3 regions of the Buttiauxella sp. S19-1 genome follow, and region 2 is predicted to be linked to each of the others. Evidence: riboswitches for the same ligand, from Rfam matches in the RefSeq annotation. Region 2 holds a riboswitch; each other region holds the start of a gene.
The links. A riboswitch is a leader RNA that binds a small molecule or an ion and turns the genes downstream of it on or off. The one in region 2 is predicted to bind cobalamin.
Positions count from the first base shown of each region.

Region 1 (10,216 bases), on a different contig from region 2:
GAACCGCAGTAACAATTTCGACTACGCGTTCAACAATGAACTCTTCGCTTTTCTCGCCGTAGGGGAATGCTACGTTGTCGAAAGCATAAATGTAGTGCAGGTCAGGCAAAAGCTGCCGGACTTCATCATACACAGAAAGCCCACCGACACCGGAGTCAAAAACCAGTACGGTGGGACGTGTATTAGAAGGTATAGCTGCCAGAGAGATAGTATTCCCGTCCTGGGGTTTGATAGCCATAAACCGTCTCGTAATCTTTATCGAACAGGTTGGCGATTCTACCACGAACAGTGAGATGTGAGGTGACCGGATATGAAGCCGCTACATCAACTGTGCTATAACTCGGCAAAATTTGCTGAGTCGGGTTATAAGCAGAGGTGTTGTTGTCGTAGCGTTTGCCGTAATACTGCCACGCTACATCCATATTCACGTTAAACATCACCCAGTCGAGCTGGTACTTAGCCTGGCGCTTAGCGCGGCGAGCCAGCACTTCATCACTCTGGTCATCACGCGGATCCATATACTGCAACGTTAGCTTATGAGTAAAGATGCCAGTATCCACGCTACCGACCCATTCCAGTCCTTTGATAGTCGCAGATTTGATGTTGTCATAAGACCCGTCATAAGTGACCGGGTCGGAGTAGTAGGTAATCAGATTTTCAATCGTGTAGTGATAAGCAGACAAACGCCAGTCCACAGGACCGGTTAATCCTTCAAGCCCAGCTTCCCATTGTTTGGATTCTTCTGGTTTCAGATTTGGATTGGAGTCGATACCAAAGCGCGTGGAGCCATATTGTTGCCCGAGGGAAGGTGCAAGGAAGCCCGTGCCATAAGAAACTGTCGCACGATACCCTTCAACGAATTCCCATCCAGCCGCGGTTTGCCATGTACCGTGCCAACCGAATTGCTCGTCGTGGTCTTCACGACCTGAAGCTTCCAGGGTCACATCGCCAAACTGCTGCTGACCACTCAAGTAGACGCCCGTGTTATCACGGTTATAACTGTCAGACATGACTGTGTCAGAAGAAGTCAGACGCTGTTGCTGCCAATCAATACCTGCGCTGATCGAGCCATTCCCGACAACAAAGTTGTTACCCCACTGGACGTTGCGTTGGGTCATATAGTCGAGCGTCGTACCGTCGTTATAGCGGCCATACACGCTGCTATAGTTATAGTCCTTCACTTTTTGATAGCTCGCTAACAGCTGCGAAGAGTAGATCCCAGAATGGAAACGCAGGCCCGCATCGTAGTTCTGGTTATAGAGTTGATGCTCGTCTGCGCTATACGCCGGAGTATAAGGAGGCGCACCTAAATCGTAATCGCTGTTGTTGGAATAGCCATAAGTACGGAAGAAGCCGTCAAACTCCTCGCTAAACTTATGCTCCAGGCCAGCCCAATAGCTTTTGCTACGGTAACCATCTCTATCGTTATCACCGCTATAAGTAGAATGCGGCTGAACGTTAAAACCCTTAGTGGTTTCGTATGAGCCAGACACTGTCGCTACCGTATCGCCAAAACGCTGGCGCCAGGTACCGTCATATTGCTGATAGCTATCCGAACCCACACCCGCATTGATTTGCGACTTTTCTTCATCGCTCTGCGTGATGATGTTAACCACGCCGCCAATCGCGCCAGAACCGTAAACCGCGGAACGTGGGCCACGAATGTATTCCACGCGCTGCACTAAAGAAATCGGGATTTGGCTGACATCAGAGGAATTGGAAATGCCAGGGCGGGCAAGCGGAATACCATCCACCAGCACCAATACATGGCTGGCGCTGGTGCCACGGACAGACATTGAAGAACTCTGCCCAAGACCACCATACTGAGCAATATCGACGCCAGGTAAACGACGCATGACATCGTTCATCGATTTTGCCTGCCATTGGTCGATCTCTTCCCGGGTCACAATATCAGTTGGCGCCAGAACGGTATTGACGGGTTGCTGAAAACGGTTGGCCGTTACCACCAGAGTATCGTCAGAATTGCTGTCTTGCGCCCAGCCTGAAAAAGCCGTTACGGACAGAGCCGTAAGCAGCGAAAGTTTTTTTACCATCATTTTAATAAGCATCCGCTTTCCAATAAGGATGCCGCAGACATAACCGATAGCACGCGATAGTTATGCAGATTGCGACGTATACCGGCAGGTCTTCGGGCTTGGAGGTGTGTGACTACTGGATGATGACTTCCCGCTTTGTTTAGCAGTGTCTGCACTTGGCGCTCATCCCACCGTTCCTTACCGCTGCGCGTCAGCCCCAGAGTTGCACTGGGTTCCCTTTTAACTCATGTAAAAAGGCCGGAAGCGCTATGCTACGATTTTGTTAATAAGATTGTCCAGACACATCAAAATGCAACAGCACTGGACATCATCAACCTATTCCCTACAATCGCCGCGTAGTTTGACTTTATTAACAGGTAGCAGCTCATGACTCCCGAACATCTCCCAATTGAACAGTACGACGCGCAACTGGCCGAAAAAGTCGCCCGCTTGCAAAGCATGATGGCCCCTTTTGCAGCACCAGCGCCGGAGGTGTTCCGTTCGCCAACCAGCCACTATCGGATGCGTGCTGAATTTCGTATCTGGCATGATGAAGACGACCTGTACCACATCATGTTTGAAAGCCAGACCAAACAACGTATTCGGGTCAACAGCTTCCCGGCAGCTAGTTCGCTGATCAATGCATTGATGCCTGCGATGCTCGACGGCGTGCGTGATATTCCCGCCCTGCGCCACAAACTCTTCCAGATTGATTATCTGACGACGATGAGCAACCAGGCGGTTGTCTCGATGCTTTACCACCGGAAATTGGGTGAAGAGTGGCAGCAACACGCTGAAGCACTGCGCGACAATCTGCGGGCTCAGGGTTTCAATGTTCATTTAATTGGCCGTGCGACCAAAACCAAAATCGAGCTGGATCAGGATTTCATCGATGAGCGTTTGACTGTTGCCGGTAAAGAGATGATTTATCGCCAGGTGGAAAACAGTTTCACGCAACCCAACGCGGCGATGAATGTTCATATGCTGGAATGGGCGCTGGATGCCACGCACGGTTCAAAAGGCGACCTGCTGGAACTGTATTGCGGTAACGGTAACTTCTCGCTGGCACTGGCTCGCAACTTTAATCGCGTGCTGGCAACTGAAATCGCCAAGCCGTCTGTTGCTGCCGCGCAATACAATATTGAAGCGAATGAAATTGAAAACGTGCAAATCATTCGTATGGCCGCGGAAGATTTTACCCAGGCGATGAATGGCGTGCGCGAGTTTAACCGCCTGAAAGGTATCGACCTGAAAAGCTACCAGTGCGAAACCATTTTCGTCGATCCACCACGCAGTGGTCTGGATGCTGACACCGTGAAAATGGTGCAGGCGTATCCGCGCATCCTTTATATCTCCTGCAACCCGCAAACCCTTTGCGAGAACCTGGAAACATTAAGCGAAACCCATAACGTGTCACGGCTGGCGCTATTTGACCAATTCCCGTACACGCACCATATGGAATGCGGTGTGTGGCTAACACGCAAATAGCAAAACGGACGCCTCGGCGTCCGTTTTTGTTTTAGAGCAGGCTGCTATTCCGTCACCTGGGATTTACGAGCGCGGATTTTAATACCAATCCAGAACAACAATGCGACCGAAAGTACCGCTGGCAAGAAGTTGGAACCAATAGCTGGATATTCAGCGCGTACAACTGCGCTATACAGCAACACGCCCAACACGAAACAAGCCGCTGCGATACTTGGCAAACCCACCGGCATCGTGCGGTTTTGGTAGCGTTGATGCAAACAGTACACCGTCAGCACCAGCGCGATAATTGGAAAAATGGAAAACGGCACAACCGAGCTGAACACTGCGGCAAACGTTCCGTTGATCGCAAGGCCTGCAATAAACGCTAACCCGAGCGTACCTCTATCTTGTAACTGTTTCATTGCCCTTCCTTCATTCACTCTTCAGATATTTGAGCCAATGCCATTTTTTCTTGCTCCCGGCGATACCAGTAATACGCACCTTTGGAAATCATGCGCAACTGAAGTACCAGACGCTCTTCAAGCTGACGACGCTGATCGGCATCGACGTCTAACGCTTCGGCACCAGCACTAAAAACAATCGTCACCATCGCTTCTGCCTGCGCTTCAGTAAAGCTGCGCGACATACGATTTTCGAGTTCCAGATAATCAGCAAGTTCCGCAATAAAGTGCTGAATTTCACGCGCGACGGCGGCACGAAATGCGGCTGACGTTCCAGAACGCTCACGTAAAAGCAAACGGAACGCGTTGGGATTATTACCGATAAATTCCATAAATGTTGAGACGGAGGTACGAATTACGCTTCCTCCTTTGGCAATTCTTTGGCGGGCCTGGCGCATTAACTGGCGCAGCATCAGTCCACTCTCGTCGACCATTGTCAGCCCAAGCTCATCAACGTCACGGAAATGGCGATAAAACGATGTTGGCGCAATACCAGCCTCACGGGCGACCTCGCGCAAACTCAGGCTGGCAAAACTTCGTTCAGCACTTAACTGGCTAAACGCGGCTTCTACCAGAGAACGCCTGGTTTTTTCTTTTTGTTGCGCTCTTACACCCATCATGTTGCCTGAATCCCTTAAATCGAGCCCGCACTATACCAGAGAATAACTTAACTGCTTTTATACAGGATTGTGAATGATTGTTTACGCGACCATCCTCGCGTTACGCAGTAAAAAGCACAACGACAATTGGGTTATCCCGGCGTTGATGTTACCATCGTGTTGCTTTTATGTATAAGAACAGGTAAGCCTTACCATGTCACACACCTACGATTATGACGCAATAGTAATTGGTTCCGGTCCTGGCGGCGAAGGCGCTGCAATGGGGCTGGTGAAACTTGGAGCAAGGGTAGCTGTCGTCGAGCGCTACCATAATGTGGGTGGCGGTTGTACCCACTGGGGAACCATCCCCTCGAAAGCCCTCCGCCACGCCGTCAGCCGCATTATCGAATTTAATCAAAACCCTTTATACAGCGACCACACCCATCTTCTCCGTTCTTCCTTCGCCGACATTCTTAATCACGCTGACAGCGTTATTAACCAACAAACTCGCATGCGCCAAAGCTTCTATGAACGCAACCGTTGCGAGATGCTGCAGGGCGATGCACGTTTTGTAGATGAACACACCATCTCGCTGGAATGCCACGATGGCTCGGTAGAAATGATCACCGCCGATAAATTTATTATCGCCTGTGGTTCACGCCCTTATCGTCCACCAGAAGTCGATTTCAGCCACCCACGCGTGTACGACAGCGATTCCATTCTTAACCTGCACCACGAACCACGCCACGTCATTATTTATGGTGCTGGGGTAATTGGTTGCGAGTATGCGTCGATTTTCCGTGGCATGAACGTTAAGGTTGATTTGATTAACACCCGCGATCGCCTGCTGGCGTTTCTCGATCAAGAGATGTCCGATTCGCTCTCTTATCACTTCTGGAATAGCGGTGTCGTTATTCGCCACAACGAAGAGTTCGAGAAAATCGAAGGTGTGGAAGATGGTGTGATTGTCTCGTTGAAATCAGGCAAAAAAGTGAAAGCTGACTGCCTGCTTTATGCCAACGGACGCACCGGTAATACCGATTCATTGTCACTGGAAAATGTCGGGCTGGAAGCGGATGGCCGTGGTCTGTTGAAGGTCAACAGCATGTACCAGACTGCACAGCCGCATATTTATGCCGTTGGCGATGTGATTGGTTATCCAAGCCTGGCATCTGCGGCCTACGATCAGGGGCGAATTGCCGCGCAAGCGATGGTCAAAGGCGAAGCGACTGCTCATCTGATTGAAGATATTCCGACCGGTATTTATACCATTCCGGAAATCAGCTCCGTCGGCAAAACCGAACAGCAATTGACCTCGATGAAAGTGCCGTACGAAGTAGGACGGGCTCAGTTCAAGCACCTGGCTCGTGCACAAATTGTTGGCATGAACGTGGGTACGCTAAAAATTCTCTTCCATCGCGAGACAAAAGAGATTTTAGGTATTCACTGCTTCGGTGAGCGCGCGGCTGAAATTATTCACATCGGCCAGGCGATTATGGAGCAGAAAGGTGGCGGCAACACGATTGAGTACTTTGTTAACACCACCTTCAACTACCCGACTATGGCGGAAGCCTATCGGGTTGCGGCACTAAACGGCTTGAACCGCTTGTTTTAACGCTGGCTCAAAATGGCCATCCATGTGTGTACGGATGGCCTCTGCGAGTTGCTCATAGCGACCACGCAGCGGAGAACCCGGACGATAAACCAGGCCGATAGTCCGGCGCGGTTCTGGTTTATAACATGGCAGATAGACGACACCATCACGGCAACGCTCATTCGGCACGGCCAGCGCAGGTAATAATGTAATTCCACTGCCTGCCGCAACCATGTTACGCAGCGTTTCAAGGCTAGTTGCACGGAAATGCGTATCTTCGTCTGCACCCGCTTCAAAACAGAAACCCAGCGCCTGATCGCGCAGGCAATGCCCGTCTTCCAGCATCAGCAGCTTTTCACCCGCTAAATCAGACAACGGGACGCGATCGCGCTCGGCCCATGGGTGATCCTGATAAATCGCCAGCATCATCGGCTCGTCGAATAACGGTACTTCAATAAACGCTTCGCTCTCTTTCACCAAAGCCAGAATCGCACAATCAAGCTTGCCGCTATCAAGCTGCGCAAGCAGTTGATGGGTTTGCGCTTCGTGAAGATACATTTCTAGTTTGGGGAAAGTTTTATGCAGCATCGGGATAATCTGCGGCAGCAGATAAGGCCCAACGGTTGGGATCAAACCAATGTGTAGCGGCCCGGACATCGCTTCGCCTTGTTGGCTCGCCATCTCTTTCAGGACTTTAACTTCGCGCAGCACAGTACGCGCCTGATCCACCAGCAGTAAACCTGCCTGAGTGAACAATACTTTTCGGCTAGTGCGCTCAAGCAACATTACGCCGAGCTCATCTTCAAGTTTACGAATCTGGCCGCTCAGCGTTGGCTGACTGACGTGGCAGGCATCCGCTGCCCGGCGAAAGTGACGATGTTCAGATAACGCCACCAGGTATTCAAGATCACGAATATTCATTCTCTATCCTCCGGCGCCATGATAGACCATGGCGATAGAAATCATAGCAACGAACGATTATCCCTATCAACCATTGATGTTCAATAATAGCCATCAACAGCACAAACCATCTACGACTCTGGAATGTGTTGTGAGAACTCAGTTCTCCGAATGACCTACTGAAGCCAACGTGAATCATTTAGCGGACATTATGTCCGCTCTTTTTTTATCCCTTATAAACAAACAAGCCCGGCACAAGGCCAGGCTCTTCTTATCTTGCAGATAACGTTAAACCAGACGCTGTTTCGCGTCGACAATCGCCTGTGCTACCTGTTTCGGAGACACGCCGCCTTTGGCTGAACGTTTATCCAGGCAAGATTGCAAAGACAGAATCGGGTAAACATCGTCACCAATCGTCGCACTGAATTTTTGCAAATCGGCGAGCGACAAAGCTTCCAGCGCCTTGCCCTGACGAATCGCTTCCACTACGGCCTCACCCACAATGTGGTGCGCTTCACGGAAAGGAACCCCTTTCGCGACCAGGTAATCAGCCAGTTCAGTTGCGTTGGCATAACCCTGCTCGGCAGCTTCTTTACAACGCGGGCGCTTCACCTGAATGCCATCCAGAACCAACACGGACATATGCAGGCAATCGAGCCAGGTATCAAGCGCGTCGAACAAGCCCTCTTTGTCTTCCTGCATGTCTTTGTTGTACGCCAGCGGCAGACCTTTCAGGGTCATCATCATGCCAGTCAGCGCGCCCTGCACACGGCCACATTTGCCACGAATAAGCTCCAGCGCATCTGGGTTTTTCTTCTGCGGCATCAGGGAAGAACCTGATGTCACGCGGTCAGATAACTCAACAAAGCCCGCTTCACCCGTGTTGAAGAAAATCAGGTCTTCAGCAAAACGCGATAAGTGAACCATGCCGATAGACGCGTCAGAAAGCAGTTCCAGGACGTGGTCACGATCGGACACGCTATCGAGGCTGTTACGGGTGGCCGAGGCAAAACCTAACCAGCCCGCCAGTTGATCACGGTCGATTTCATAAGCCGTGCCTGCCAGTGCGCCGCTACCCAAAGGGCTAACGTCCAGGCGTTCGAGCGTGCTCTGTAAACGGCTTTCGTCACGCGCCAGCATTTCAACATAAGCCAGACACCAGTGCGCAAACGTCACTGGTTGCGCACGTTGCAAGTGCGTGTAACCCGGCATCACGGCATCTTGATTGTTTTCAGCGGTTTGAATCAGCGCCTGTTGCAATTGGCGAGTCGCCCCCAGCAATTCGCTGATTTGCATTTTGCACCACAGTTTAAGGTCGGTGGCGACCTGGTCATTACGGCTACGGCCCGTGTGGAGTTTCTTGCCCAACGCACCAACTTTATCGATGAGCTTCCCTTCCACCCAGCTATGAATATCTTCCGCATCGCTCTCAAGAATGGCTTGCGGATTCGCCTGAACTTCTTCAAGCAGGAAATTAAGCGCTTGCTCAAGCTCCTGTTGTTCAGCAACGGTCAGAACACCAACGGTAACCAGCGCTTTGGACCAGGCGACAGAACCGACAATGTCTTGCTCAGCCAGTCGGTAGTCAAAACGTAATGAGTCATTGAACGATTTGAACCGCTGATCTGCTGCCTGAGTAAAACGTCCACCCCAAAGTGCCATATTGATGCTCCATTAAATTCTTTTGTTCCCTTCTCTGAATGAGAAGAGTTAAACCATTCTGATCCCCTCTCCTAAGGGAGAGGGTTAGGGTGAGGGGAAATTTTGACTACAGACGCCCTCACCCCGGCCCTCTCCCCCAGGAGAGGGAGGCTATTGATTACTTCTTCAGTTCGTTCAGTGCACGAATACGTGACGACAACGAGAACAGACGGATAAAGCCGCCCGCATGGCTATGGTCATACACTTCGTCTTCACCAAAGGTCGCGAACTCTTCGCTGTACAGGCTGTCAGGAGATTTTTTCTGCGTCGCGGTAACCTGGCCTTTATACAGCTCCAGCACCACTTCGCCGTTCACTTCTGCTGCCAGCGATTCAGCAGATGCCTGCAAAGATTTACGCAACGGCGCGAACCAACGGCCATCGTAAACCACGTAAGACATTTCCAAGCCCAGTTGCTCACGCCATTTGAAGCTATCGCGATCCAGAACCAACTGCTCAACACCACGCAGTGCCGCCATCATAATGGTGCCTCCTGGGGTTTCGTAGCAGCCACGGGATTTAATCCCCACCAGACGGTTTTCTACGATATCGATACGGCCAATGCCGTGTTTAGAGCCAATCTTATTCAGCGTTTCCAGGCACTGATAAGGCGTCATGGTTTCGCCGTTAACCGCAACCACTTTGCCTTGCTTAACAGTAACCGTCACTTGCTCTGCCTGGTCTGGCGCTTCTTTAGGGTCAACAGTCCACACCCAGCAATCTTTGTTTGGTGCATTCCATGGGCTTTCCAGCACGCCGCCTTCAGTGGAGATGTGCCATGCGTTTTCATCACGGCTGTAGATTTTCTCAAGTGACGCGGTGGTCGGAATATCACGCTCTTTCAGGTAATCCAGCAACGCTTCACGGGAACGCAAATCCCACTCACGCCATGGTGCAACCACTTTCAGATGTGGAGCCAGTGCAGCCCAGGTGGATTCGAAACGGACCTGGTCGTTACCTTTGCCGGTCGCACCGTGGCACAGCGCATCGGCGCCCACTTTAGTGGCGACATCAACCAGTGCTTTCGCAATCAGCGGACGCGCCATAGACGTACCCAGCAGGTAGCTGCCTTCGTACAGTGCGCCAGTCTGCAATACTGGATAGACGTAATCGCTGATGAATTCTTCACGCGCATCAACGACATAACACTCAGTTGCGCCAGAGCGCAGTGCTTTTTGCTCAACACCTTTCAGGTCTTCACGATCCTGGCCGATATCCACCACACAAGCGACCACTTCACAGCCGCCGTAGTTTTCTTTCAGCCATGGAATGATGGCTGAAGTATCAAGGCCGCCAGAATAAGCGAGAACGATTTTTTTGATGCCGTGATTTTGCATTGTCTTATCCTTTCAAAACTAAGCCAGAATACGGGTGCCAATGGCCACGCCGTTAAATAAAGAAGGTAACTGCTCCGCGTGACGCCATGACGCAATATCCACCGGGCGACCCAGCGTACGTG
Region 1 covers NZ_JAHWLU010000038.1:803-11,018, forward strand. The annotation lists gene murI (glutamate racemase) at 1-238, opposite strand, end outside; gene btuB (TonB-dependent vitamin B12 receptor BtuB) at 183-2,054, opposite strand; cobalamin riboswitch at 2,124-2,314, opposite strand; gene trmA (tRNA (uridine(54)-C5)-methyltransferase TrmA) at 2,424-3,524, shown strand; gene MES37_RS10730 (YijD family membrane protein) at 3,569-3,925, opposite strand; gene fabR (HTH-type transcriptional repressor FabR) at 3,940-4,584, opposite strand; gene sthA (Si-specific NAD(P)(+) transhydrogenase) at 4,778-6,178, shown strand; gene oxyR (DNA-binding transcriptional regulator OxyR) at 6,152-7,078, opposite strand; gene argH (argininosuccinate lyase) at 7,346-8,719, opposite strand; gene MES37_RS10755 (argininosuccinate synthase) at 8,877-10,094, opposite strand; gene argB (acetylglutamate kinase) at 10,113-10,216, opposite strand, start outside.
Region 1: another riboswitch for cobalamin. It lies ahead of btuB (TonB-dependent vitamin B12 receptor BtuB); the one in region 2 lies ahead of MES37_RS10970 (cobyrinate a,c-diamide synthase).

Region 2 (10,216 bases):
TTCCATAAAAACAGGTACAATCCCGTTTTTTATTTTCTGGGGAACTGAGTGTGCGTCCTGACAAATCACTAAGCCCATTTGAGATCCGCATATACCGCAATTACCGTATCGTGCATGGGATCCGCATCGCACTGGCTTTTATTCTCACCTTTCTTATTGTTCATCTTCTGAAAGTGCCCGAAGGGACATGGCCGTTGATCACGCTTGTGGTGGTCATGGGGCCGATCTCTTTTTGGGGCAACGTCGTGCCACGCGCCTTTGAGCGCATTGGTGGGACGATATGCGGTGCAGTCATGGGACTTGTGGCGCTAAAACTTGAGCTGTTCTCGCTACCGCTGATGTTGGTGTGGTGTGCCATTGCCATGTTCATCTGCGGCTATCTGGCGCTGGGGAAACGCCCGTATCAAGCTCTGCTGATTGGCATCACCCTTGCGGTGGTGGTTGGCGCACCGGCAGGAGACATGGAAATTGCCCTTTGGCGCAGCGGCGATGTTATCTTCGGCTCGTTGCTGGCGATGTTATTTACCAGCATTTATCCACAGCGCGCCTTTATCCACTGGCGCATACAAATGGCGAACTTCGTCACCGCCTTTGGTCGGGTTTACAACGCGGGCTTCTCACCTAATTTATTAGAGCGCCCAAGGCTTGAAAAACACTTACACAAAGTGTTGAGTGATGTCGTAAGAATGCGTGCACTCATCGGGCCAAGCAGCAAAGAAACGCATATTCAAAAGTCTATCTTCGAGGCAATACAAACCGTCAGCCGCAATCTGGTGTGCACTCTTGAGTTGCAGGTCAACGCTTACTGGGCATCAAGGGAAAGCCACTTCCTGATGATCAACGCACACACGCTGCGCGAAACGCAACAAATGACCCAGGGCACGCTTGCCGCCATCGCACTGGCCTTGCACGATGGCAACCCGTCGACGATTTCAGCGAACAATGAAAAGCTGACTGAAATCGTCAGCGAGTTGCGCGAGCTCATACAAAATGGCCAAAATGGGAAACTTCAGGAAACGCCTATTCATGGTTACGTCTGGCTGAGTCTGGAACTTGCTCGTCAACTAGAATTGCTGTCGCAGTTGATCTGTCGCGCGTTACGCAAATAATTGCTCAGCCTGGTGTGAATTGCTGGTTTCGATTCAGCAGCAATTGAGGTTAAGATAGCGAAACAATGAATTATCAGCGGCTGCCGCTACCATTAAGGTTATCTTATGGCGGCTGTCTTAACGAATCCGAGTATGAAATTAGCAGGGGTATAAAAATGGAACCAATCAAACCATCTTTCCAGGACGTGCTTGAGTTCGTGCGTCTGTTCCGTCGCAAAAACAAACTGCAGCGTGAAATCCAGGACGTACAGAAAAAGATCCGCGATAACTCAAAACGTGTTCTGCTGCTTGATAACCTGAGCGACTACATCAAACCGGGTATGAGCATTGAAGCTATTCAAGGCATCATCGCCAGCATGAAAACCGACTATGAAGACCGTGTTGATGACTACATCATCAAAAACGCTGAACTGTCTAAAGAGCGTCGTGAAATTTCCAAAAAACTGAAAGTAATGGGCGAAATCAAGGCCGATTAATTAGCTGTCGTAGGGTGGATAAGCGAAAGCGTCATCCACCGTTTGCGCCAGTGTTGTCGGATGGCGCTTCGCTTAGCTGACCTACGCAGAGTTTTTCCAACAGTTTTACCAACCGCCGCCAGGCGGTTTTTTTTATCCCCAGTTTCTGGGGGGCAGATACGCGTCAGCGACATTTACCGTAAAGATTAAAAAATCAGTAAAAATTGTCATAGCGCAACTCTCGAAATCTATTAGCTTTTACACTGTGTCTGCTTTTAAATATTTAAGAGTGTGATGCTTTGAAGGTCACGCTCGCAATAACTGACTCGTTTATGCCACGCGATTAACCAAAATAGTCCGTGGCTGGGAAGGGGGTGACAATCCCCCGCAGCCCCCGCTGCTGTGATGCCGACGAACCCGCAAAACCACTGATCTAATGATTGGGAAGGGCGGGCGAGAGAGACGCTAAGCCAGAAGACCGACTTGTCATCCTTATTCTCAACAACTCCTTCGGTGGGAAGTCAGTTGTCATCAGATGCGTGCAGCCTCAGGGTGCGCGTACGTGCTGACATCCGTGCTTTGCCGAAACAGTGATAAGGCAACCATGGCAGCGGCAGCAAAACACGCATTCGTCATTGCAGGCACCAGCAGCGGCTGTGGTAAAACCACCGTCACGCTCGGGCTGCTCCGCGCCTTCATGCAACGCAACCTTCGCGTTCAACCCTTCAAAATTGGCCCCGACTACCTCGACAGCGGTTGGCACAGTGCAGTAAGCGGCATTGCCTCGCGCAATCTCGATGCTTTCATGTTGCCCACTTCCACGCTAAATGGTTTGTTCGCTAAACAAATGCAGCACGCAGATGTCGCCGTCATCGAAGGGGTGATGGGGTTGTACGACGGCTACGGCACCGACCCCAACTATTGCAGCAGCGCCGCGATGGCAAAACAGCTCGGTTGCCCGGTGATATTGCTGGTCGACGGCAAAGCGGTGTCTACCTCCATTGCCGCCACTGTCATGGGCTTCCAGCGCTTTGACCCAACGCTAAACATCGCAGGCGTTATCCTCAATCGCGTCAACAGCGACAGCCACTACCAGTTACTTGCTGATGCCATCACCCGTTACTGCGGCTTGCCCGTCTTAGGGCGCTTGCCGGTGATGGCCGATGTCGAGTTACCGTCGCGCCACCTCGGCCTGGTTCCGGCACAAGAACACTCCCCGCAAGATGAACGCTGGCAGCGCCTGGCGCAGCAAATTGAAGAAACCGTTAACCTCGACCATCTTCTGGCGTTATCTCGCCTTAATACCCTGCCTCAGGGTGTTGCGCCCGCCATTGCCGATGCCGCACTGGCCGACGGGCTAACACTCGCCCTTGCTGAAGACGAAGCTTTCAACTTCTACTATCCCGATAACCTCGAAATGCTCGAGCACGCCGGGGTGAAAATCCAGCGCTTCAGCCCGCTGCATGACGCAAAAATCCCTGACTGCCAGATGATTTGGCTTGGCGGTGGTTACCCCGAAGTCCATGTGGCAAAACTCGCCGCGAACAGTCGCATGCGCGAATCCCTGCAAGCTGCCCATCAACAGCACATTCCGCTGTATGCCGAATGTGGCGGCTTAATGTATTTGGGCGAAACGCTGACTGACAGCGAAGGCGAAACCCACGCGATGTGCGGCGTGTTGCCAGGCCATAGCCAGATGGGCCAACGCCTGACACGTTTTGGCTATTGCGAGGCCACCGCTGTGCAAAACACCTTGCTGGCGAAAAAAGGCGAAACCTTGCGTGGCCACGAATTTCATTACTCCGATTTCAACGGCCCGTTGCCCGCAGCGTTGGATTGCTGCAAATGGCGTGATGGTGTCGCCGTTTCCCGCTGGCAGGGAGGCGTTCAGCAGCAGGCGACTTTTGCCAGCTACCTGCATGTCCATTTCGCTCAACGCGCGAATTTGCTCACCCCCTGGCTAACGCTTGCGAGGAATCACCTATGACATTGCTTGCCTGGGCTGTGGCCTGGCTGCTGGATTACTGGTTTGGCGACCCGCCGCACTGGCCTCATCCGGTGCGCTGGATAGGCAATCTAATCACCGTAACCCAACGCATTATTCGCCAATTCTGCAAAAGTGACCGCGCGCTGAAAATCGGTGGTGGCGTGCTGTGGCTGGTGGTAGTCGGCGCCACATGGGGCGTGAGCTGGGGCGTGTTGTATCTCGCCAATCTGCTGCATCCGTGGCTCGGGTGGTTAGTCGAAGTGTGGATGATTTACACCGTACTTGCCGCACGTTGCCTGAGCGATGCCGCACTCGACGTTTACCGCGCCCTCAAACATGGAACCCTTGCCGAAAGCCGCGAAAAATTGTCGTGGATTGTTGGGCGCGACACCTCGCAACTTGAGCGCCCGCAAATCACTCGCGCGGTGGTAGAAACCGTGGCTGAAAACAGTGTCGATGGCGTGATTGCTCCGCTGTTTTTCCTGTTGTTAGGCGGCGCACCGCTGGCGATGGCCTACAAAGCAGTCAACACGCTGGACTCGATGGTGGGGTACAAAACTGAAAAATACCGTGCCATTGGTTATGTCAGCGCCCGGCTCGATGACCTTGCCAATTATTTTCCTGCTCGCCTGAGCTGGCTGCTACTGACCATCGCCGCTTTTTGCTTACGGGCTAATCCCCGTCAGGCTCTGCGCATTGGCTGGCGCGATCGCTATCAACACAGCAGCCCAAACTGTGCCTGGTCTGAAGCCACGGTTGCAGGCGCACTAGGGATCAGGCTCGGCGGGCCGAACACCTATTTTGGCGAGCGGGTAGAAAAACCGTGGATGGGCGATGAGCAGCGCGGCGTCGCCATCGACGACATTACCCGCACTATTCAACTGATGATGCTGGCTTCCCTGTTGGCTTTACTGCTCTTTGCCGCCATGCGCGCGCTCGTGCTCGGCATCGCTTAAGGACACCCGATGAACTACCTGCAACAACCGCAGCTTATTGAACAACACAGCTTTGAAATCATTAGCGAAATAATTGCTGCTGAGCACCCAGCGTATCGTTTTAACGATGCGACCGAGGAAGCGATAATCAAACGGGTTATCCACACCACCGCCGATTTCGAGTGGCTGGATATTCTGTGGTTTTCGCCGGATGTCATTGCACAACTGACAAACAGTTTGCAGCGCGGCTGCACCTTGTACACCGACACCACCATGGCGCTCTCAGGCATTAATAAAACCCTGTTGGCCGAGTTTGGTTGCAGTTGCCGCTGTTATATCAGCGACCCACGCGTGGTGGCTCATGCCAAAGAACAGGGCGTGACCCGCTCGATGGCGGCAGTGGATCTTGCCTTAGAGGAACAGGGCGAAAAGATCTTCGTCTTCGGCAACGCGCCTACCGCACTGTTTCGCTTGCTGGAAAAAGGCGCGCAACCGGCGGCGGTAATCGGCGTACCAGTCGGTTTTGTCGGGGCGGAAGAATCCAAAGAAGCGCTGGTGGAAAGCGGCTTACCAGCGATTGCGGCGCGTGGGCGCAAAGGCGGCAGCAACGTTGCGGCGGCGATTGTCAATGCGCTGCTTTATCGCCTGCGGGAGGCTCAGTGAGCGAACAACCTGCCGATTGCGTCTGGCATAAAGGTAAAGCGTATCGCAAAGGGTACACCACCGGTTCTTGCGCTACGGCGGCGGCAAAAGTCGCTGCATTAATGGTGCTGCGCCAGCACGTCATTGACCAGGTTTCAATCGTGACACCGTCTGGCGTCACGCTACACCTCAACGTTGAAATGCCCGTCATCGAAGGCCTACAGGCGACGGCGGCTATCCGCAAAGACGGCGGCGATGATGTCGACGCCACCCACGGCATGCTGATATTTGCCCGCGTGCAGCTCAACGACAGCGGCACTATCACCCTGCGCGGCGGCACCGGTATTGGCGTGGTCACACGCAAAGGTATCGGCTTGCCTATTGGCGAATCAGCAATCAACCGCACGCCGCGCCAGACAATTGACGCGGCGGTGCGTGAAGTGATTGGCCCTGAGCGCGGTGCGGAAATTGAAATTTTTGCCCCGGAAGGCGAGGCGCGCGCGCAGAAAACCTATAACCATCGCCTCGGGATTTTGGGCGGCATTTCAATCATCGGCACCACTGGCATTGTGATGCCGATGTCTGAAGAGAGCTGGAAGCGTTCGCTGGCGTTAGAGCTGGAAATGAAACGCGCAGCCGGGCTGGATAAAGTGATTCTGGTGCCGGGCAACCACGGCGAACGCTTTGTGCGTGAACAACTGCAACTGGATGGTGAATGCGTGGTGACGATGAGTAACTTTGTCGGCTACATGATTCAGGAAGCGGTGCGCCTCGAATATCGCCATATCGTGCTGATTGGCCACCCCGGCAAACTGGTGAAAGTCGCCGCCGGAATTTTCCACACCCACAGCCACATCGCCGACGGGCGCATGGAAACGCTGGTCGCTCACCTCGCGTTAATGGGCGCGCCGTTTGCGTTACTCGAAGCCGTCAGCCAGTGCGACACCACCGAAGCGGCGCTCGAAATCATTACGGAACAGGGCTGGCAAAGGGTGTTTGAACGCCTGGCAATGCGTATCTGTGAGCGCGTTGCCGAGATGCTGCGTTTTACCCAATCCCCGCCAAAATGTGACGCCATTTTGTTCTCGTTCGAAAACCAGGTGTTAGGCAGCAGCCGTCCGGTCGCAGAGATTGCCGGGGAATTAGCGGGAGAAAAGCGATGCTAACCGTGGTCGGAATTGGGCCTGGTGCCACGGAATACCTCACTTTGCAGGCGCACGCTGCAATTAATGAAGCGCAGATTCTGGTCGGTGGTGCACGTCAGTTGGCGCTGTTTGCTGATATCGGCGCTGAAACCCGTCTGCTGGATAGCGATCTTGACGGCTTAATTTCTTGGCTCCGCGAGCGCCTGGATAAGCGTGTCGTGGTGCTGGCCTCGGGCGATCCGCTGGTTTACGGCATCGGCAAACGGCTGGCGGCGAATTTCCCGCCCGAACAGCTACGCATTATGCCAGGCATTAGCTCTATCCAATATCTATGTGCCAAAGCGGCGGTTGATATGAACGACTTATGGATAACCAGCAGCCACGGGCGTGAACCTGATTTCAATGCCATTGCGGCGCACCAAAAAGTGGCAATGGTGACGGACCAAATCATCGATCCTTACGCCATCGCCCAGGCCATGCTGATGCGTGGCCTGAACCCGACGCTCATTATTGGCGAGAACCTGTCGTCAGCGGATGAACGAATCCATCGCTTGCCAGCCAGTGATGTGGCGCAAAGCTACGCGATGAACGTAGTGGTGATCCTCAATGAAAGATGAACTTTTTTTACGCGGTGCCCGCGTGCCGATGACCAAAGAAGTGGTGCGTACTCAGGCGCTGGATCGCCTGCAATTACAGCACGCCACGCACTTGATCGACATCGGCGCTGGCACCGGCAGCGTGTCGCTGGAAGCGGCAATACGCTACCCACAATTGCAAGTTAGCGCGATTGAACGCAACCCCGATGCACTGGCGTTAATGGCGGAAAACCGCCAGCTCTTTAACTGCCCGAACGTTGAAATCATCAGCGGCTACGCGCCAGTTGAGTTGAATGTGATGGCCGATGCGGTGTTTATCGGCGGCAGCGGCGGGCAATTAACCGAGCTTATCGACTGGTCGCTGGCCCATTTGCATCCTGCCGGGCGGCTGGTGATGACCTTTATTCTGCTGGAAAACTTAACCTGCGCCTTAGCGCATCTCGAGCAGTGCGCTGTGAGCGAAGTTGACTGTCTGCAATTGCAGGTCGCGCAATTCACCAGACTTGGCAGCGGGCACTACTTCAAACCGAACAACCCCACGTATTTGATTTCTTGCCTCAAGGAAGGAAGCCATGACTGAACAATTTGATACCCGCAAAGTGTGGTTTGTTGGTGCGGGGCCAGGCGACAAAGAACTGATCACCCTGAAAGGCTACCGCGTTTTGCAACAAGCGGAAGTGGTGATTTACGCCGGATCGCTGATTAACCCTGAACTGCTCGACTACTGTCCGCCAGGCGCGCAATGCCATGACAGCGCCGCACTCAATCTTGAAGAAATCATTGAACTGATGGAGAACGGCGTAAACGCGGGCAAGCTGGTGGTACGCCTGCAAACCGGCGATCTCTCGCTGTACGGCTCGATTCGTGAGCAGGGCGAAATGCTGACTGAGCGTGGAATTGGCTATGTTTCCGTGCCGGGTGTGAGCGCATTTCTGGGGGCTGCCGCGCAACTTGGCGTGGAATACACCGTGCCGGAAGTCTCGCAAAGTTTGATTATCACGCGCATTGAAGGCCGCACGCCGATGCCTGCGCTCGAACAGTTAGAAGCATTCGCACAGCACCAAACTTCGATGGCGATTTTCCTTTCTGTGCAGCGCATTAACCGCGTGGCAGAGCGCCTGATTGAAGGGGGTTACCCTGCGGATACGCCAGTCGCGGTGGTCTACAAAGCGACCTGGCCCGACTGCCAGGTGTTACGCGGCACCCTGACCACCATCACCGAACAAGTGCGTGAAGCAGGAATTCGCAAAACCGCGCTGATCATGGTCGGGGCATTCCTCGGCGAGGAGTACCACTACTCGAAACTTTATGACGCAGGGTTCAGCCATGAATACCGCAAAGCCTGAGTCGATGGCGCTGTTTTGTCTCACCCCTGGCGGCGTGGCGTTAGCCGAACGGTTGCGCGCGACCCATCCACTGACCTGTTTCACCAGTGAAAAACTGCTGCAACCGGGGTTTATCCCGTTCGGCGGCAGCTTCGCGCAAACCGTGCAACAGGCATTTAGTCAATATTCGGCGCTGGTATTTATCGCCGCTACGGGAATCGTCGTGCGGGTGATTGCACCGCTGGTGAATGACAAGCTGCACGACCCGGCGGTGGTGGTGATGGATGAACGCGGCGAGCATGTGATCAGCCTGCTTTCCGGCCATCTTGGCGGCGCGAATCAACTCACGCGCCAGCTCGCCGCCACCCTGGGGGCCGATCCGGTCATTACCACCGCCACCGATGTTAACCAACTGGCGGCACTCGATACGCTGGCGGCAGCGCTTGACGCCACAATGCAGGATTTCCGCCAGGCGGTGAAAACCATCAACCAAATGTTGGTCAGCCAACAGCGCGTTGGCCTGTGGTGGGACAGCGAATTTGCGCCACATGCCGATCGATACGACACGCGCGGTTTTATCCCGGTCGACAATCTTGATGCGCTGCCAGAGCTGGATGCGTTGGTGTGCGTCACGCTGCGCGATGCGTTACCTCCACAGACGATCCCGTTGTTTAAAGTGGTGCCAAAGCGCGTGGTTGCGGGGATTGGCTGCCGTCGTGATACCGTGCCACACACCGTCGCCAGCTTGTTAAACCAGCAACTGGCGGCCAATCATTTCGACCCGCTAGCCTTGCGGGCGATTGGCAGTGTGTCCCTCAAGCAGGACGAACCCGCGTTGTTAGAACTGGCACACCTGCGACAAATCCCTTTCGAAATCTTTAGCGTTGACCAACTTGCCCAGCATGAATATCGCTTTCCGGCGTCGGAATTTGTGCGCCTCACCGTCGGCGTGGGCAGCGTGTCACAACCCGCTGCGTGGCTGATGAGCAACGGAAACCTGGTGGGCAACACGCTGCGCGAGCAGGGCGTCACCATAACTTTAGGAGTTTCAGACAGATGTTAACGGTAATTGGCATTGGCCCCGGCAGTGAAGCCATGATGACCCAGGAAGCGATTGCGGCCTTGCAGGAAGCGGAAATTGTCGTCGGTTATAAAACCTATACCCACCTGGTGAAGCCATTAACCGGCGACAAACAGGTGATCAAAACCGGCATGTGCAAAGAAATCGAACGCTGCCAGACCGCCATCGAACTGGCGCAAGCCGGGCATAAAGTGGCGCTTATCAGCAGCGGCGACGCCGGAATTTACGGCATGGCAGGGCTGGTGCTGGAGCTGGTGACTTCGCAGCAACTGGATATTGAAGTGCGTCTTGTGGCGGGTATTACCGCTAGCATCGCCGCCGCGTCATTGCTCGGCGCGCCATTGATGCACGATTTTTGCCATATCAGCCTCAGCGATTTATTAACCCCGTGGCCGGTTATTGAAAAACGCATTATTGCTGCCACGTCTGCCGACTTTGTTATCTGCTTCTACAACCCGCGCAGCCGTGGCCGCGAAGGGCACCTGGCACGTGCGTTCGAATTAATGCGCGAGTTTACCCTGCCGCAAACGCCGGTTGGCGTGGTGAAAGCCGCCGGGCGCAAAAAAGAACAAAAATGGCTGACCACCTTTGGCGAAATGGACTTTGAGCCGGTCGATATGACCAGCCTGGTGATTGTCGGCAACAAAACCACCTTCGTGCGCGATGGATTAATGATTACGCCGCGAGGTTACGAGCTATGAGTGAACCTCTCGCTCCGGTAGGTCGGATAAGCGCAGCGTCATCCGACATCATGCACCGAACACTCGATTCTGTAGGTCGGATAAGCGCAGCGTCATCAGACATCATGCACCGAACACTCGATTCCGTAGGTCGGATAAGCGAAGCGTCATCCGACATGATGGCCCCAGGCGCATCCCCGGTGCTGGTATTTGGCGGCACCAGTGATGCGCGGTTCATCTGCCAAATCCTCGATGAACAAC
Region 2 covers NZ_JAHWLU010000039.1:16,769-26,984, forward strand. The annotation lists gene MES37_RS10960 (FUSC family protein) at 51-1,109, shown strand; gene MES37_RS10965 (DUF496 family protein) at 1,265-1,585, shown strand; cobalamin riboswitch at 1,880-2,059, shown strand; gene MES37_RS10970 (cobyrinate a,c-diamide synthase) at 2,169-3,551, shown strand; gene cbiB (adenosylcobinamide-phosphate synthase CbiB) at 3,548-4,507, shown strand; gene MES37_RS10980 (cobalt-precorrin-8 methylmutase) at 4,517-5,149, shown strand; gene cbiD (cobalt-precorrin-5B (C(1))-methyltransferase CbiD) at 5,146-6,294, shown strand; gene MES37_RS10990 (cobalt-precorrin-7 (C(5))-methyltransferase) at 6,288-6,890, shown strand; gene MES37_RS10995 (decarboxylating cobalt-precorrin-6B (C(15))-methyltransferase) at 6,880-7,449, shown strand; gene MES37_RS11000 (cobalt-precorrin-4 methyltransferase) at 7,442-8,215, shown strand; gene cbiG (cobalt-precorrin 5A hydrolase) at 8,196-9,257, shown strand; gene MES37_RS11010 (precorrin-3B C(17)-methyltransferase) at 9,251-9,976, shown strand; gene MES37_RS11015 (cobalt-precorrin-6A reductase) at 10,135-10,216, shown strand, end outside.

Region 3 (10,216 bases), on a different contig from region 2:
CATTTTTGGGCCTCCAGCCAGTCGATGATTTTGCGGGCCACACAGGGTTCATTGGTGAAGACTTTCTGCTTTTTCTTACCCTTAATACCGGCAACAAGCAGACAGACATCTATTTTATTTTTGCTGATATCAGCACCGAGAAAAGCCATATTTCATCTCCTTCCACGTGAACCAACACGCCATTCCAGCCTTGTACATGCGAAGTCAGAGCTTCTGGTTACCGTTCGGATTTTGAGTGGCGTGAAAGGTGAAACGGAGGGCTTAAGCTACGTCGGAAGATCGAGGTCTTCAGGTCGGATACAAGCTTCCTCCGTTTCATGTAACCGGTAGCTAACCAGCTACCGGTTCAAGATACAAGGTCGGATAAGCGCAGCGTCATCCGACACCATTAACCATGATCACAGCAAGGCCGCGCCGCCTTCGACCATCTTCAACAAGTGATGCACCGGCCAGTGTGGAGTTAAGCGTTTTTCCGTCAATAGCCCCATCACCCGCTCTACATCATGCTTGTTGCGGTCTAACAACAACCCCACCACGCTGCCGCTGTGCGCGACATTAATACCGTAGAGATCGCACTCTTCAACCAGTGATAACAAGGCGTTAAATTCCGGTTTAGGCAAAATATTCTGGCTCGCCACGGCGCTAAGCGTGGCGGCTTCACCCATCAAACGTGGGTTGTTCTGCGCGCACGCTTGCTGAATTTTCCCCCAGGCTGTTTCCAGTTCAGGGGCATGCCGTTGCAGCAACGTGTTTCTTTCCATGCGGTGATAATCTGCGGTCCGCAAAGTCAGTGGGCTTTCAAGCACCAGCAGATCCAGCGCCGGTTGCGAGTCACAGGCGATGCGCGTCGCACCTTTGTTATGGTCAAACAACGTCAGGCTGCGAAAAATAGTGCTGTCGGTGGGTTCGAGTGCAACACACTGCGCCGCTAGTGTCTGTTCACTGAGTTCACGGCCTAAATAACTCGCGGTAGCGAGCGCCGTGGCGGCGATATCTGCGGTGCTACTGGCCATTCCCTTGGCGAGCGGAATCGTCGAGTGGCGCTCAATGCGTATTTCACGGCTCAACTCTGCGGGATATTGCCAGTGCGCCAGCAGCTGTTTCACCATTGCGCGCGACAGAGGAAGTTCGCTTGCTAGCGGAGCGCCAGTGGTGACTTCAACGGTGCTGTACCAGTCCACCGGACACGACACCAGCTTTTCGCCGCCAACAATCCACCCCTGGATAAGCTCGCCACAGGATGCAGGACACTGAGCTACTGCCACATTGACCACCTTTTTCACTCAATTATATCTGCGCGATAGTGACATGGCGCTTTATAGGATTTATTGATTTTCCACAATATAGCTTAATCAGCCATGGCGGTAAAAAGAATAAAGATGTTATATCTGCGCGCTAATAATATGGCTTTGATTTATTTTCATATTAATATGATTTATTTTCATGAACTTATTTGTCTATTTGGTGTAAGGGGTTATTTCATTTAAAAGTGAGGTTTTGTTATTGCTTTACGAAAAGGTAATTAATTGTGGTGCGTGTCAAAGTAAGCAAATTTAATTGGTCTGATAAATTGTCGTAGCGCAATAATTTAATTGCTTAGGCGCTATAACCTGTGTCGAGTTTTTATTTGGCGATATTCAACAGAATTCTTAAATTATGTTTCCACGTATGCGCAACAGTGAATTTACGGCATACGCGGTTAACTGCAATGCTAATAGATACACCACATTGTGTGGTTGGGAAGGGGGTTTAAATCCCCCGCAGCCCCCGCTGCTGTGATGCTGACGAACCCGTGATACCACTGATCGCAAGATTGGGAAGGACGGGTGAGAGTGACGCTAAGCCAGAAGACCAGTCTGTTAGCTAAAAACAACAACTTCGGTGGGAAGTGGGTTGCTCAGAAGCGTCGAGTCGCAAGACTGGGTCAACGCACATCCTGGCACCCGTACCGCCCAGAACAGGATTGGGGTATGGCAGCCAGGAAAAGGACATTCATTGTTGCAGGCACTTCCAGCGGATGTGGCAAAACCACGGTTACGCTGGGTTTGCTTAGCCTCCTCACACAGCGCGGATTGCGCGTACAACCCTGCAAAGTTGGCCCTGACTATCTTGATACTGGCTGGCATAGCGCCGTGACCGGGACTGCCTCCCTGAACCTTGACCGTTTTATGCTGCCGGTTGCCACGTTAAATGCGCTGTTTGCCGAACGTATGCAGCATGCGGATGTGGCGGTGATTGAAGGCGTGATGGGGCTGTTTGATGGCTACGGCATCAGTCCTGATTATTGCAGCACCGCAGGGATGGCGAAGCAACTGAACTGCCCGGTGATTCTGCTGGTCGATGGGAAAGCTGTTTCGACGTCGATTGCCGCGACGGTCATGGGGTTTCAACATTTTGACCCCGCATTAAAGCTGGCGGGCGTGATCGTCAACCGCGTGAATAGCGAAAGCCATTATCAGTTGTTGAAAAGCGCTATTGAACGCTACTGCGGCGTGCCGGTGTTGGGCTACGTTCCCCGTGTTGAAGGGGTTTCGTTACCGGAAAGGCATTTGGGGCTGGTCACCGCACGCGAGTCGGTCGTCAATTCACAACCCTGGGCAGACTTCGCCAGCCAGCTTGAAAAAACGCTGGATATCGACCAGTTGCTGGCACTCAGCGTCTGTGATGCGCTCCCTTCAGGGGCGTGGCCTGAACTGCCAGTCGCCGGCAGCGGAGCAGGGTTAACGCTGGCGCTGGCCGATGACGAGGCGTTCAACTTCTATTACCCCGATAACATTTCTCTTCTTGAGCGTGCTGGCGTGCGCATCGTGCGCTTCAGCCCGCTGCATGACAGCCAGTTACCGGAATGCCAGATGATTTGGCTCGGCGGTGGCTATCCGGAACTCTACGCCGAAAAGCTGTCCGCGAACCACACCATGCGCGCTCAAATCCTCGCAGCCCACCAACGAGGCGCGGCGATTTATGGCGAATGCGGCGGCTTGATGTACCTCGGCAGTTCGCTACAAGACAGCCACGGCGCGACTTATCCGATGGTCGGCGCTATTCCCGGCCATAGCGTGATGGGCAAAAAATTAACCCGCTTTGGCTACTGCGAAAGCCGGGCGCTGGCGCCCACCTTGCTGGCTGACACAGGCGAAACGCTGCGTGGTCACGAGTTTCATTATTCTGAATTTACGCCGCAAATCCCTGCGGTGATGGCGTGCAGCAAAACCCGCGACGGCGCAGTTTTGCAGGCGTGGTCGGGTGGCTGGCAGGTGGGAAATACCTTCGCCAGCTATCTGCATATTCATTTTGCCCAGCGTCCCACGCTGCTTAATCGCTGGATAAGTGCAGCCAGGAGAGCGAAATGACACTCCTGGCCTGGGCGGTGGCGTGGATTCTGGATCGTCTGCTGGGCGACCCTCACCACTGGCCGCATCCGGTGCGCTGGATTGGCGCACTGACCGCGTTGGCACAACGTATCGTCCGGCGTTACTGCCGTAGCGAAGCGGCCTTGTCCATCGGCGGTGGTTTGATGTGGCTCTGCGTGGTTGGCACCACCTTCGGCGTAGCGTGGGGGCTGCTGCATTTTGCCAATGCCATTCACCCCTGGTTGGGCTGGATTGTCGAAGTGTGGATGATTTTCACGGTGCTTGCTGCCCGCAGCCTCGATGACGCCGCGCGTGACGTGGAGCTGCCGTTAAGTGAGGGCAATCTCGAGGAAAGCCGCAAAAAACTCGCCTGGATTGTCGGGCGCGACACTTCCCAATTGCAAATGCCGCAAATCAATCGCGCGGTAGTGGAAACCGTTGCGGAGAACACCGTGGACGGCGTGATAGCACCACTGTTCTTTTTACTGCTCGGCGGCGCGCCACTGGCGATGGCCTACAAAGCCGTCAACACGCTGGATTCGATGGTCGGCTACAAACACCCAAAATACCGTGCAATCGGCATGGTTAGTGCGCGAATGGACGACCTCGCCAACTTCATTCCGGCGCGTATCAGTTGGTTATTGCTGAGCGCTGCCGCGTGGATGTGCCGCAACAATGCCATCGACGCGCTGCGTATTGGCTGGCGCGATCGCTACAACCACAGCAGCCCCAACTGCGGTTGGTCGGAGGCTACGGTGGCAGGGGCGTTAGGTATTCGTCTCGGCGGGCCAAATGAATACTTCGGGCAACGGATGGACAAACCCTGGCTCGGAGAGGCTTCCCGCGAGATAGCCGTTGGCGATATTTCAGCAACGATTCAATTGATGTGGGTGGCTTCCACGCTGGCGCTGCTGTTGTTTGCGCTGGCGCGGGTTATCTGGTCTGGAGCGGTCTGAGGGCAATATGATGAATTACATACAACAACCACAAGCGATTGAAGCCAAAAGCTTCGTCATTATCGACGAGATTGTCCGGGAAACCCGGCCAGAATACCGTTTTGCCAGCGAGCTGCACGAGGCGGTGATTAAACGGGTTATCCATACCACCGCCGATTTCGACTGGTTGGATATTTTATGGTTTTCCGAACATGCGCTGGACAACTTGTGCGCCGCGTTGCGCAGCGGCTGCACGATTTACACTGACACCACGATGGCGCTTTCCGGGATCAATAAAACGCTGTTAGCCAGTTTCGGTGGCGAGTGCCGTTGCTATATCAGCCATCCCCACGTTGTCCACCAGGCGAAAGAACTGGCGATCACGCGCTCTATGGCGGCGGTTGATCTGGCGATGCAAGAAGAAGGCGAAAAGATCTTTGTCTTTGGTAACGCGCCAACCGCACTGTTCCGCTTGCTGGAAAAGGCGACTCCGGTGCGTGCTGTGGTTGGCGTTCCTGTCGGGTTCGTCGGCGCCGAAGAGTCGAAAGATGCGCTGATTGCCAGCGACCTTCCGGCCATTGCTGCACGCGGGCGTAAGGGCGGTAGTAATGTCGCCGCCGCCATCGTCAACGCCGTGCTGTATCACCTGCGGGAGGCGTGATGAGCGAATCCTTCGAGGCACCGGTGTGGCATAACGGAAAAGCGTTACGCAAAGGCTATACCACCGGCTCCTGCGCAACGGCGGCGGCAAAAGTCGCGGCGCTGATGGTATTACGCCAGCACCTGATTCATCAGGTTTCTATTACCACGCCTTCCGGCGTGACGCTGTGCCTGAATGTTGAATCGCCACAAATCGAAGGGCAGCAAGCGATCGCCGCTATCCGTAAAGACGGCGGTGATGATATTGACGCCACCCACGGCATGTTGATTTTTGCCAGAGTCGCGCTGAACGATTCCGGCGAGATAACCCTTCATGGCGGCGAAGGGGTAGGCAAAGTCACCCGCAAAGGCATTGGCTTGCCCGTCGGCAGTGCCGCGATCAACCGCACGCCACGCCAGACCATTGAATCTGCGGTACGTGAAGTGATTGGCCCGTCGCGTGGTGCGCAGGTGGAAATCTTCGCCCCTGAAGGGGAGCTACGGGCGCAAAAAACCTATAACTCGCGCCTTGGCGTCATCGGCGGTATCTCGATTATTGGCACCACAGGCATTGTGACGCCGATGTCGGAAGAGAGCTGGAAGCGTTCTCTGGCGCTGGAACTGGAGCTGAAACGCGCAGCGGGTCTGGAGCGCATCGTGATGGTGCCTGGCAATCATGGCGAACGTTTCGTACGCGAACAGCTTGGCGTGGACAGCCAGTCCATCGTCACCATGAGCAACTTTGTTGGTTACATGATTTCGGAAGCGGTGCGCCTGGGCTTCCGTCAGATCGTGCTGGTCGGGCATCCGGGGAAGCTGATTAAGGTCGCCGCCGGAATATTCCATACCCACAGCCATATTGCCGACGCGCGCATGGAAATACTGGTCGCCCATCTGGCATTGCTCCACGCGCCTTACGAATTGCTGGCTGCCGTCAGCGAATGCGACACCACCGAAGCGGCGCAAGAGCACATTGACGCCTGGGGTTTCCAGCGCATCTATCACCATCTTGCCGAACGTATTTGTCTGCGGGTTGCCCAGACGCTGCGTTTTACCAGCCAGCCTCCCGTTTGCGATGCCGTGATGTTTTCTTTTGATAACCAACTGTTGGGTAGTAACCGCCCGTTGCAGGAGATAGCGGAGGATTTGCAATGCTGACGGTGGTTGGAATGGGGCCTGCGGGCGTGCAACTGATGACGCCCGCTGCCCGCCAGGCGGTTGCCGAAGCTGAAATTCTGATTGGCGGGAAACGCCATCTGGCGCAGTTCCCCGATTTTTGCGGTGAAACGCGCCAACTTGATGCCGACATCGCCGCTTTACTGAGCTGGATTGAATGCCAGACCGCGCGCCGCGTGGTGGTGCTGGCATCTGGCGATCCGCTGTTTTATGGCATTGGTACGCGAATGGTTGCGCACTTTGGAGTCGATCGCCTGAAGGTGATCCCGGGGATCAGCGCGGCGCAATATCTTTGCGCGAAAACCGGCATCGATATGAATGACATCTGGTTAACCAGCAGCCACGGCAGAACGGTCGATTTCGAAGTCCTGGTCCGCCAGCCCAAAGTGGCGATGGTGACCGATAAATTGTGTGGCCCGCGAGAAATCGCCGCTGAGCTGGTCGCCAGAGGCGCCGGGCAACGCAGGCTGGTTATCGGTGAAAACCTGGCAATGGAAAACGAACGCATCCACTGGCTACGCGCCTGTGATGTCACTGCACAGTACGACATGAATGTCCTGGTGATCCTCAATGAAAGATGAACTGTTTTTACGCGGGGCAAAAGTCCCGATGACCAAGGAAGTGGTGCGCACCGTGGCGCTCGCCAGGCTTGCGTTGCATCAGGCCCGCCATTTTATTGATGTTGGTGCAGGCACGGGCAGTGTCTCGATTGAAGCAGCGCTCAGCCACCCTGAACTGCGGGTGACGGCCATTGAACGAAACCCCGATGCACTGACGCTGCTGGCGGAAAACCGTCGCCATTTTGATTGCTGCAATATCGAGATTATCGCCGGTGAAGCTCCGGTGATGCTGGGGGAAAAAGCCGAGGCGATTTTCATCGGCGGCAGTGGCGGCAACTTGACGGAGTTAATTGACTGGGCGCTGGAGCAGCTCAACCCGCAAGGGCGGCTGGTGCTGACGTTTATCCTTCAGGAGAACCTCACCACCGCACTGGATCATCTTTCCTCCCGCGGCATGCACGATTTTGATTGCCTGCAACTACAGATTTCCGAGTTAACCGCACTGGGATGCGGGCATTACTTCAAACCCAATAACCCCACTTTTATGATTTCCTGCCAGAAGGAAAAGAATCATGGCTAAGACTTTTGATCCCCGCAGCGTTTGGTTTGTGGGTGCCGGGCCAGGTGACCGCGAACTGATTACGCTCAAAGGCTACCGCTTGCTGCAAGAGGCGCAGGTGGTGATTTACGCCGGTTCGCTTATCAACACTGAGCTGCTGGACTATTGCCCGAAAGAGGCGCAGTGCCACGACAGTGCGCAACTGCATCTGACGCAAATTATCGACCTGATGGAAGAAGGGATTAAGGCCGGTAAAACGGTGGTGCGCCTGCAAACCGGCGATGTGTCGCTCTATGGCTCAGTGCGCGAACAAGGCGAAGTCCTCGCCCGTCGCGGTATCCCGTGGCAAGTGGTGCCGGGTGTCAGTGCTTTCCTGGGGGCTGCGGCGGAGCTGGGTGTTGAATACACGGTGCCTGAGGTTTCGCAAAGCCTGATTATCACGCGCCTGGAAGGGCGCACGCCTGTGCCGCCGCTCGAGCAGATTGAACTGTTCGCCAGCCACCAGACATCAATGGCGATTTACCTCTCCGTGCAACGCATCCACCGCGTCGCCGAACGGCTGATTGAAGGCGGCTATCCGGCTTCGACGCCAGTGGCGGTTATCTATAAAGCGACCTGGCCGGAAAGCATGACCGTACGCGGCACCCTCGCGGATATTGGCGACAAAGTCCGTGACGCGGGGATCCGCAAAACCGCGCTGATTCTGGTCGGCGCATTCCTCGGCGAAGAGTTTCACTATTCACGCCTGTATGCCGCGGATTTCAGCCATGAATACCGCAAAGCCTGAGTTAATCACACTGGGAGTTTCACACTGATGTTAACCGTAATTGGGATTGGCCCTGGCTCGCAGGCCATGATGACCCTCGAAGCCGTAGAGGCGTTGCAGGCTGCTGAAATCGTGGTGGGTTATAAAACTTACACTCATCTGGTGAAGGCGTTCACCGGCGACAAGCAAGTGATCAAAACAGGGATGTGCAAGGAAATTGAACGCTGTCAGGCGGCGATTGAGCTGGCGCAAAGCGGGCGCAACGTGGCGCTGATTAGCAGCGGCGATGCCGGTATTTACGGCATGGCTGGGCTGGTGCTTGAGCTGGTCAGCAAACAGAAACTGGATGTGGAAGTGCGGTTGATTCCCGGCATGACAGCGAGCATCGCCGCCGCATCTTTGCTTGGCGCGCCGTTGATGCACGATTTTTGCCACATCAGCCTCAGTGATCTGCTGACACCGTGGGCGGTGATTGAAAAACGCATCATCGCCGCGGGCGAAGCCGATTTTGTCATCTGCTTCTATAACCCGCGCAGCCGTGGCCGCGAAGGGCATCTGGCTCGGGCTTTTGAACTGCTTTCCGGTAGCAAAAGCGCCCAGACGCCAGTAGGCGTGGTGAAGTCAGCCGGGCGCAAAAAACAACAGAAATGGCTCACCACACTCGGCGAGATGGATTTTGAACCAGTGGACATGACCAGTCTGGTGATTGTCGGCAACCACGCAACCTATATCGAGCAAGGGCTGATGATCACCCCGCGTGGTTACACGTTGTGACGCCTGGCTGAAACAAAAGGATTAAACCATGAAAAAAGCGCTTCTGGTGGTGAGTTTTGGCACCAGCCATCACGACACCGGTGAGAAAAATATTGTGGCGTGTGAACGCGACCTGGCTGCCAGTTGCCCTGATCGCTGCCTGTTCCGTGCCTACACCTCAGGGATGATCATCCGCAAGTTAAAACAGCGTGATGGCATTCATATCGATACGCCGTTGCAGGCGCTGCGCAAGCTGGCAGAGCTGGGTTATCAGGATGTGGCTATTCAGTCATTGCACATTATCAACGGCGATGAGTACGAAAAGATCGTCCATGAAGTGCAGGTGATGCGGCCATTGTTTGCGCGCCTGGTGATTGGCGCACCGTTACTCAATAGCTTCGCTGATTATTCGCAACTGATGGCGGCTTTACGCCTGCAAATGCCTGCGCTGGGCGAACGGGAAGAAGTGGTGTTTATGGGCCACGGTGCCAGCCATCACGCTTTCGCCGCTTACGCATGTCTCGATCACATGATGAAGGCACAGCAGATGCTCGCACGGGTTGGCGCGGTGGAAAGTTATCCGGAAGTCGGGCAACTGATTGACAACATGCTGGCCGAAGGCGTGCGCGCCGTTCATCTGATGCCGCTCATGCTGGTGGCAGGTGACCACGCCATCAACGATATGGCGTCTGATGAAGACGATTCGTGGAAATCACAGTTCTGCGCTGCGGGGATTCCCGCGACACCGTGGTTGCAGGGGCTGGGTGAAAACCCGGCGGTGCGCGCGATGTTCGTCGCACATTTACAGCAGGCGATTAAAGGTTCAATGGAGGAGGCAGCATGAGCGGAAAACTCTACGCAATTAGCACCGGCCCTGGGGCGAGCGACTTAATTACGGTGCGCGCATCGCGGGTACTTGCCACGCTGGACGTGCTGTACACCCCCGCCGGACGTAAAGGTGGCGATAGCCTGGCGCTTTCTATCGTGCGCGAATATCTCGGTGAGCATACGCAAGTCTGTTGCCGCCATTTCCCGATGAGCGCGGACAGTGCCGAAAAAGAAGCGGTATGGGATGCGGTTGCCGCCGAACTGTACCGCGAAGTTGAGGCGGGAAAACGCGTCGGCTTTATTACCCTCGGCGATGCCATGTTGTTCAGCACCTGGGTCTTTTTACTCAAGCGGTTGCCGCATCCTGACTGGCTGGAAATTATCCCAGGCGTGACCTCTTTTGCGGCGATTGCTTCACGCTCTGGAACGCCGCTGGCGATGGAGTCGCAATCACTGGCGGTGATTTCTTGTACCTCGCCGGAGGACGAGATTCGCCAGGCGCTGGAGCGGCATGACAGCCTGGTCTTAATGAAGGTGTATGGCCGTTTTGCGCGAATTAAGTGCCTGTTGCAGGAAGCGAATTTGCTGGATAACGCGTTGATGATGGCCGAAGCGACACTGCCGAACGAGCAATGCTGGCGAAACCTGCG
Region 3 covers NZ_JAHWLU010000077.1:858-11,073, forward strand. The annotation lists gene MES37_RS16195 (IS110 family transposase) at 1-149, opposite strand, end outside; gene MES37_RS16200 (GHMP family kinase ATP-binding protein) at 399-1,265, opposite strand; cobalamin riboswitch at 1,700-1,874, shown strand; gene MES37_RS16205 (cobyrinate a,c-diamide synthase) at 1,971-3,350, shown strand; gene cbiB (adenosylcobinamide-phosphate synthase CbiB) at 3,347-4,306, shown strand; gene MES37_RS16215 (cobalt-precorrin-8 methylmutase) at 4,317-4,946, shown strand; gene cbiD (cobalt-precorrin-5B (C(1))-methyltransferase CbiD) at 4,946-6,082, shown strand; gene cbiE (precorrin-6y C5,15-methyltransferase (decarboxylating) subunit CbiE) at 6,076-6,681, shown strand; gene MES37_RS16230 (decarboxylating cobalt-precorrin-6B (C(15))-methyltransferase) at 6,671-7,240, shown strand; gene MES37_RS16235 (cobalt-precorrin-4 methyltransferase) at 7,233-8,006, shown strand; gene MES37_RS16240 (precorrin-3B C(17)-methyltransferase) at 8,034-8,759, shown strand; gene cbiK (sirohydrochlorin cobaltochelatase) at 8,788-9,582, shown strand; gene MES37_RS16250 (cobalt-factor II C(20)-methyltransferase) at 9,579-10,216, shown strand, end outside.
Region 3: another riboswitch for cobalamin. It lies ahead of MES37_RS16205 (cobyrinate a,c-diamide synthase); the one in region 2 lies ahead of MES37_RS10970 (cobyrinate a,c-diamide synthase).